DNA from 2 places in the Pseudochrobactrum algeriensis genome. Region 1 is predicted to be linked to the other one. Evidence: riboswitches for the same ligand, from Rfam matches in the RefSeq annotation. Region 1 holds a riboswitch; the other holds the start of a gene.

What was found. A riboswitch is a leader RNA that binds a small molecule or an ion and turns the genes downstream of it on or off. The one in region 1 is predicted to bind thiamine pyrophosphate.
Region 2: linked by a shared signal. The riboswitch ahead of thiB (thiamine ABC transporter substrate binding subunit) and the one ahead of thiM (hydroxyethylthiazole kinase) in region 1 are both predicted to bind thiamine pyrophosphate.

Annotation. Positions count from the first base shown of each region.
Region 1 covers NZ_CP075360.1:190,590-194,278, reverse strand. The annotation lists gene thiD (bifunctional hydroxymethylpyrimidine kinase/phosphomethylpyrimidine kinase) at 1-539, opposite strand, end outside; gene thiE (thiamine phosphate synthase) at 543-1,187, opposite strand; gene thiM (hydroxyethylthiazole kinase) at 1,174-1,986, opposite strand; TPP riboswitch at 2,050-2,145, opposite strand; gene KHQ09_RS18430 (glycerate kinase type-2 family protein) at 2,192-3,496, opposite strand.
Region 2 covers NZ_CP075361.1:2,876,075-2,879,763, reverse strand. The annotation lists gene KHQ09_RS15380 (ABC-F family ATP-binding cassette domain-containing protein) at 1-391, opposite strand, end outside; gene KHQ09_RS15375 (glycine zipper domain-containing protein) at 552-836, opposite strand; gene KHQ09_RS15370 (thiamine diphosphokinase) at 947-1,588, opposite strand; TPP riboswitch at 1,774-1,883, shown strand; gene thiB (thiamine ABC transporter substrate binding subunit) at 1,945-2,952, shown strand; gene thiP (thiamine/thiamine pyrophosphate ABC transporter permease) at 3,023-3,689, shown strand, end outside.

The DNA.
Region 1 (3,689 bases):
CCGCCCTTCATCAGCACAGCTTTGCAACCTTTAGCCAGCAAAGCACGGCCTTGTCGCTCCATCTCCTCGCGGTTTTCCGCGACCGGTTGTCCGAGCAATGCTGCCGCTTCCGGCAGGTTCGGTGTCAACAAAGTTGCCAGCGGCAGCAATTTCTGCGTCAGGCTTTCCACCGCCTGCGGGTCGAGCAATGCTGCACCACCTTTGGCAATCATAACCGGATCAAGCACAATCTGCAAATCCGGTTGTTTGACAAGCTGCTCCTGCAAAACTTGCGCCACGCGGTCAGAAATTTGCGCATTGACGATCATGCCGATCTTAACCGCATCGACCCGCACATCACTGAAAATCATGCTTAGCTGCTGGGCAACAAAATCTGCCGGTACGGGAAAAACACCGGAAACGCCTTGTGTATTTTGTGCGGTCAACGCAGTCAGCGCCGCCATGCCGTAAGTGCCGCGCGCAGCAAAGGTTTTCAGATCAGCCTGAATACCGGCACCACCGGACGGATCAGAGCCGGCAAGAGAAAGAACATTCTTCATCGCTTAGCCCTTTGAAGCGCGGAAATGAGCAATCGCCGCATTGAAGGCACGCGCTTCCTGTTCAGGACTCTCCTGACCGCAAATTGCAGACACCACAGCCAGACCATCAACACCGGTCGCCAGCACATCCTCCACATGCGGCAGCTTAATGCCGCCGATTGCCACAGCTGGCAGGCCGTTGTGCGAGTAAACCCGTTTCAACCCGTCAAAACCGATGGAAGGTGCGCAGTTCTTTTTGGTAGCGGTCGGGAAAACTGGGCCGATGCCGAGATAATCGACCACAGCACTATCCGCTTTAGTGGCCATTTCCGCGGTCTGCACCGACAGACCGAGGATCATATCCGCCCCGATTTTTGTCCGCACCTGTTCCGGTGAGCCATCATGCTGGCCGATATGCAAACCATCAGCATTGATAGCAATGGCAACCTCAATATTGTCATTGATAATCAGCTTGGCATTAGTGCCTTCAAGCGCCGCTTTCAATGCTTTGGCAGTTTCAAGCATCTCCTGCTGGTTAGCATCTTTGTCACGCAACTGCACCATTGTGGCACCGCCACGCACCGCTGCGATTGCGGTTTCCACCATACCCAAACTACCGCAAAGCTCGCGGTCGAGAACGAGATAGAGCGACAGATCAAACTGTTTCATAAAATTGTACCTTTGCCTGAGACTGGAATTGTGCGGGAGAGAGCGCATAAAGCGCATCAATAAAATCTATCTGGAAGCTGGCAGGACCTTTTGCCTGCAAGGCCGCCTGCTCTCCGGCCACGGCATACATAGCCAGAGCTGCGGCAGAGGCTTCGAGAGCAGAGACTTTATGTGCGGCGACAAAAGCACCGGTCAGACATGTCAATGCACAGCCCAAAGCTGTGACTTGCGGCATCAGTGGCGAGCCGCCGTCAACGCGCAAAGTTATCTGACCATCGGTGACAAGGTCATAAGCGCCGGTGACTGCGACCGTACATTGATGCTCCCGCGCCAGTTTTTGAGCCGCGTGGTGCGCGCTACCGGCATCATCACCACTGTCTGCACCCTGTCCGCGCGCGGAAAAGCCCGCAAGCGTCAGAATTTCCGATGCATTGCCGCGAATAATTGTTGGTTTCAGTGCCAGCAATTTTTGCGCAGCGTCACGGCGAAATGTTGAGGCAAAATGCGCAACGGGATCAAAAACCCACGGAATATTATGCGCATTGGCAGATGTAACCGCAGCGATCATGCCCTGCACCCAGAGCGGCGATAGTGTGCCGATATTGATTGTGACCGCGCCGCAGAGCTTGGCAAACTCCCCCGCTTCTTCTTGCGCATGCAGCATAGCCGGAGATGCACCGGCAGCCAAAACCACATTGGCAGCCGTATTCATCGCCACAAAATTTGTGATGCATTGTATGAGGGGTTTGCGCTGTCGCATGGTTTCCAGCATCACGCCGAAATCCGGTAGATCTTTCATATCAGCCCTCCGCAACGGTGAGGGTCTGACGCGGGGTGCCGTTATCGTCGCTGTTGCGAAAAGCCGCCCTTTGATCTGACTCCCTCCGCCGGCATTATCCGGTTCAGGTTCAAAGGGTACTTCTCAGCCGGTATGATCCGGGCGCCCCTGTCTCTCATCATCATTATGGCAGAGCGAAATGCAGCTGTCCACCACTTGGGCGTGTTCAGCTGATTAATATGGCACGGAAATCATTGACATTTGTACCGGTCGGTCCCGTTACAAACAGATCACCACTGGCATTAAATGCACTCCAGCTGTCATGGCCTGCGAGAAACTGTTTCGCATCAAGACCAAGCTCCGTCATGTGCTGAATTGTGTTGCCGTCAGCAAAAGCACCGGCATTATTCTCCGAACCATCAATACCGTCCGTATCCGCAGCTAAAGCGTGAATATTAGCATTAACTGCAATATTCAGCGCCAGCGCCAGCATAAATTCGCTGTTACGCCCGCCTTTGCCTGTTTTTGAACCGGAACCGAGCGTTACCGTTGTCTCACCGCCGGAAAGTAACAGAAGCGGCTGGCCGGATGTGCGGTTGCGTGCCTGATATTGCGCCAATGCCCCATGCATCAGCGCAATATCTTTCGCCTCCCCTTCAATGGAATCCGAGAGAATGAGCGTTTCAACGCCCTGCTCCTCAGCCAGTTTTGCAGCCGCCTTCAGGGATTGCGCTGCGCTGGCAATAATATGGTGACTGTGCCGCGCAAACACCGCATCATCAGGCAGCGGCGCATCGGCTGCTTTACTTCGTAAATGCGCCATCACCTTTTCCGGCAACTGCATTTTGTAATGTTCAATATATTTCAGCGCATCATGGCGGGTTGCACGGTCGGCAATTGTCGGCCCTGAAGCGATCAGTGCCGGATCATCACCCGGAATGTCCGAGACAATCAGGCTGACCATACGGGCAGATCCTGCGAGGGCAGCCAATCTGCCGCCTTTAATCGTGGAGACATGTTTGCGGATGGCATTCATGACACTAATTGGCGCACCACTGGCGAGCAGCACCGCATTGACTGCCTGCTCGTCGGCCAGTGTCAGCCCCTCCGGTGGCGCAGGCAACAGAGCCGAGCCGCCACCGCAGATCAATGCCACCACCAGATCGTCTTCATGCAAGTCTTTCAACGCAGCTTTCAACTGTTTTGCTGCTTCCAGTCCGACTGCATCCGGCACCGGATGCGCGGCTTCCAGCACTTTGATAAAACGGCATTCCGCGCCATAGCCATAGCGTGTGACAACCACACCTTGCGGCGCAGGATTGCCCGCCTCAACCCATAAAGTCTCAAAAGCCTGCGCCATTTGCGCAGCGCCTTTGCCTGCACCGATCACGATTGTCTTGCCCTTTGGTGCTGGCGGTAAATATGGTTTGAGACAATGCAGCGGATCAGCTGCCTGCACGGCTGTTTCAAACAAGGATTTGAGGAATTGCCGCTCCTGCCCTTTTTTGAGTTTCGCCTGCGGGCGCCCGATACCCTGCGGCAGCTGGCTGCCACCATCGCTGTAACCGTCAGGAACGTCCCCTACCACATTAATGACACGGCGCTCCGTAATCGCTGCAAATATCTGGTCAACGGCCTGTTTTGCCCCAACTAGGCGTGACGGATGATCGGTATCAGCTGCTGCATGAGGTAGCAGTAGCATGCGTTGCGGATATTTTTTTGCC
Region 2 (3,689 bases), on a different replicon from region 1:
CCAGCGCTGCACGACGTGCTTCACCGCCGGAAAGCTGCTCCGGTGTTTCATCACCGGTCAGCCCCAGATTTTCCAGAAGATAGGCCACGCGATACGGATCATCAGTCGGGCCGAGACCTGCTTCCACATAATCACGCACATTGGCAAAACCATCCATATCCGGTGCCTGTGCCAGATAACGAATGGTTGCGGAAGGGTGGCGGAAAACTTCGCCGCCGGTCGGTTCAACCATACCGGCTGCAATTTTCAACAGTGTGGATTTGCCGGAGCCGTTACGCCCGACCAACGCAATCCGCTCTCCTTCGCTGATCGACAGGCCTGCATCCTCCAGCAGCGGTGTGCCGCCAAAAGTCAGGCTGATCTGGTCAAGTCGGAGAAGAGGAGGAGCCATGGATAATTACGCTTTAAAAAGAGAGGCCGAAGATTGTTACTGCTCATTACTGCATATTGCTGCAAACAGGAACCCTCGCGGCAAATTTCCTGAGCTTGATACGAGGGCATAAAAAAACAGGCCGGAAACCGGCCTGTTTTTAAATTCAATTTTGTAACTATTAGTTACAAGGCGCTTCGTAAACGCGGCCGTAATTGTCGCGGTAGCGGCAATACTGAACGCCGTTACGGGTCTGTGCTGCACCGAGCAGCGTACCGGCAACCGCACCGATTGCAGCACCGGTCAGGGCGCCACGGCCGTTACCGCCAATTGCGCCACCGGCAAGCGCGCCGAGTGCTGCGCCGCCCACACCGTAACCGGCGGTGCGCTGTTCGCCTGTTGTACAGGCAACAGTCGAAAACGCGAGCACTGCTGTTACTGCGATCATAGAAAGACGTGATTTCATCTAAAGTTACTCCCGTTGAGGCTACTCACTTGCCATAATCTCCTGCATTTTATAGCAAAAAGAAGACGGCAACTATCAAAACAATTTACAGGTTTTTACGTTCAGTCACATCAGATTGAATCAATGGCAGGCGATGCGACTAAAATTGCCGCGCCTCCACCTAACGTCACTGTTAAGTTTTCTTTTACCCTATTTGAAAGCGTTAAAGAAGAGCCAAACGGTACAGTCACATTATCCAGCGGCCATTCGGCGCCGGAAATTGATAATCTGGTTAATGTCTCAAAGCCCAGAATACTGAATAATGTTTCTTCCGGCAGGTCAAAACCGGTTTTTCCGTAGATCAGCGGTGTTGCTTCCTCGTGACCGCTGGAGAGAAATATTTTACGTCCTGTATGTGCCTGCGCTACTGCCATGCTGAGATGCAGAAATGTGTGGTCGGTGCGTTCACCGCCGAAAGCACCGGCTAAAATCACTTCTGTTGCACCGCGCTCATAGGCTTCATGCAATGCCAGCTCGCCATCGGTCATATTCTTTGCAACGGGAAAGACCTGCCGCTCAATGTGTCCATATTGTGCGGCCAGTGCTGTATCAGTGGAATCAAAGTCGCCGAGCCATAATTCCGGCACCACGCCAAGGCCGGCCGCATGGCGCATACCGCTGTCTGCCGCCAAGACGCGTGCACCGGAAATTTGCTTTTTCAGCCGCGAAGTGACGGTCAGATCACCGCCGAGAAGAATGAGAAATTTTGACATGGTGCTGCATATCACGCTGTTTCACAGACCGGAAGTCTGGAGCGTGTCGCGTTTAATCATACCCACTGCGTTCGCTCCGGATTTTTTAATTGTCGCATGGTCGCAGCAGCTTAAATGAAACCATTTGAGCCCGACATGCTCTAACAATCCTCTTGCTCCGTGACGCTGTTTTATCCTATTGTCCGCTCGCTCTAACGGGGTGCCTTCGGTTTCGGAGGCTGAGAGGCCGGTCTCCGGCTAACCCGCTGAACCTGATCCGGTTTGTACCGGCGGAGGGATTAGATGCTGTCCGGCTTCCGGCGCTCAATCCTTGGATCAATTCATAACCAGAGGAGAGCCCGCGCGGCTGTTATCTCATGCTTATCAGAAATCTACTTCTCACAACCGGTCTTCTGTCCGTTTTAAGCCTCGGTGCAAGTGCAGTACAGGCTCAGGATCTGACCATCTATACCTATGACAGTTTTACATCTGACTGGGGTCCGGGTCCGAAGGTTAAAGAGAATTTTGAAAAATCCTGCGGCTGCACTGTCAATTTTGTCGCTGTTGCCGATGGTGTGGCTTTGCTCAACCGCCTGAAACTGGAAGGCAAATCCACCAAGGCCGATATTGTTCTGGGGCTTGATACCAATCTTATCAATGATGCCAAAGCCTCCGGCCTGTTCGCCCCGCACGGATTGAGTGATGTGAAAAGCAATGTGCCTGACAATTTTCAGGACGATGTTTTCCTGCCTTATGATTACAGTTATTTCGCTGTGATCTATGACAGCGAGAAGATGAAAAATCCGCCGAAATCCATGGCCGAACTGATTGACGGTGATGCTTCGCAAAAGATCATTCTGATGGATCCGCGCACATCCACACCGGGTCTGGGCATGATGCTCTGGGTGAAGGATCTCTATGGCGATAAGGCTGCGGAACAGTGGCAAAAGCTTAGCAAACGTGTGCTGACAGTTACACCGGGCTGGTCTGAGGGCTATGGTCTGTTCACCAAAGGTGAGGCACCGATGGTGCTGTCCTATACGACTTCTGCCGCCTATCACATGATCTCGGATAAAACCGAGCGCTATAAAGCAGTGACTTTTGAGGAAGGTAATTATCTCCAGATTGAACTGGCCGGCCAGACGATAAACGGTGCTAAAAACCCGCGCGCTGCAGAGTTTCTGAAATTCATGACCACAGCCGGTTTTCAGGATGTTATCCCGCAGACCAACTGGATGTATCCTGCCTATGACACTTCTGCGCCGCTCGATGCGGCTTTTGATGCTCTGCCAAAACCGGATAAGAGCTTGCTGATTGCTTCTGAAACCGTTGCACAAAACCGCAAAGCATGGGTTGATGAGTGGCTGAAAGCTATGAGCCGCTAAGGCACAACTGTTTCTGAGCTCAACATGACTGCTTCCGCCGCAACGTGCGGCGGGGCATTTACGGAGAATTATGCAGGCCTTCCGTTTTAAAACTGTCTCAGGCTTTATCGCGCTGATGCTGCTGCTGGTTCTGACCGGCGGCGCTTTGCTGTCACTTGGTATTCAGGGGCTGCAATCCGATAGCGATGCACTTGCAGCTTTTGACAGTTATTTGTGGAATATTACGCGTTTTACGCTGCTGCAGGCGCTGTTGTCAGTTCTGCTTTCAGTGCTGTTTGCACTGCCGGTAGCCCGTGCACTCCATGCCAATACGGCATTTCGCGGCCGCAAATTACTGCTGCGCTTTTTCGCTGTGCCTTTGACTTTGCCGTCCTTGGTCGCCGTCTTCGGCATTACCAGTATTTACGGGCGCAATGGCTTTATCGCGCAGGGCAGTACGGCTTTAGGTCTGCCGCTGATACCGGATATTTACGGGCTGACCGGTATTTTGCTGGCGCATGTGTTTTTTAATATGCCGCTTGCTGTACGTTTGCTGCTGGCCAGTCTCGAATCCATTCCGCAAGATTACTGGAAACTCTCAGCGCAATTGGGTATGGGCAGTTTTGCCCGTTTCCGGCTGATCGAATGGCCGGTGATCGCCCGAAACCTGAGTGGTATTGCAGGGCTGATCTTCATGCTCTGCGCCAGTTCCTTCACCATCGTGCTGACCTTGGGCGGAGGCCCCCGCGCAACCACGC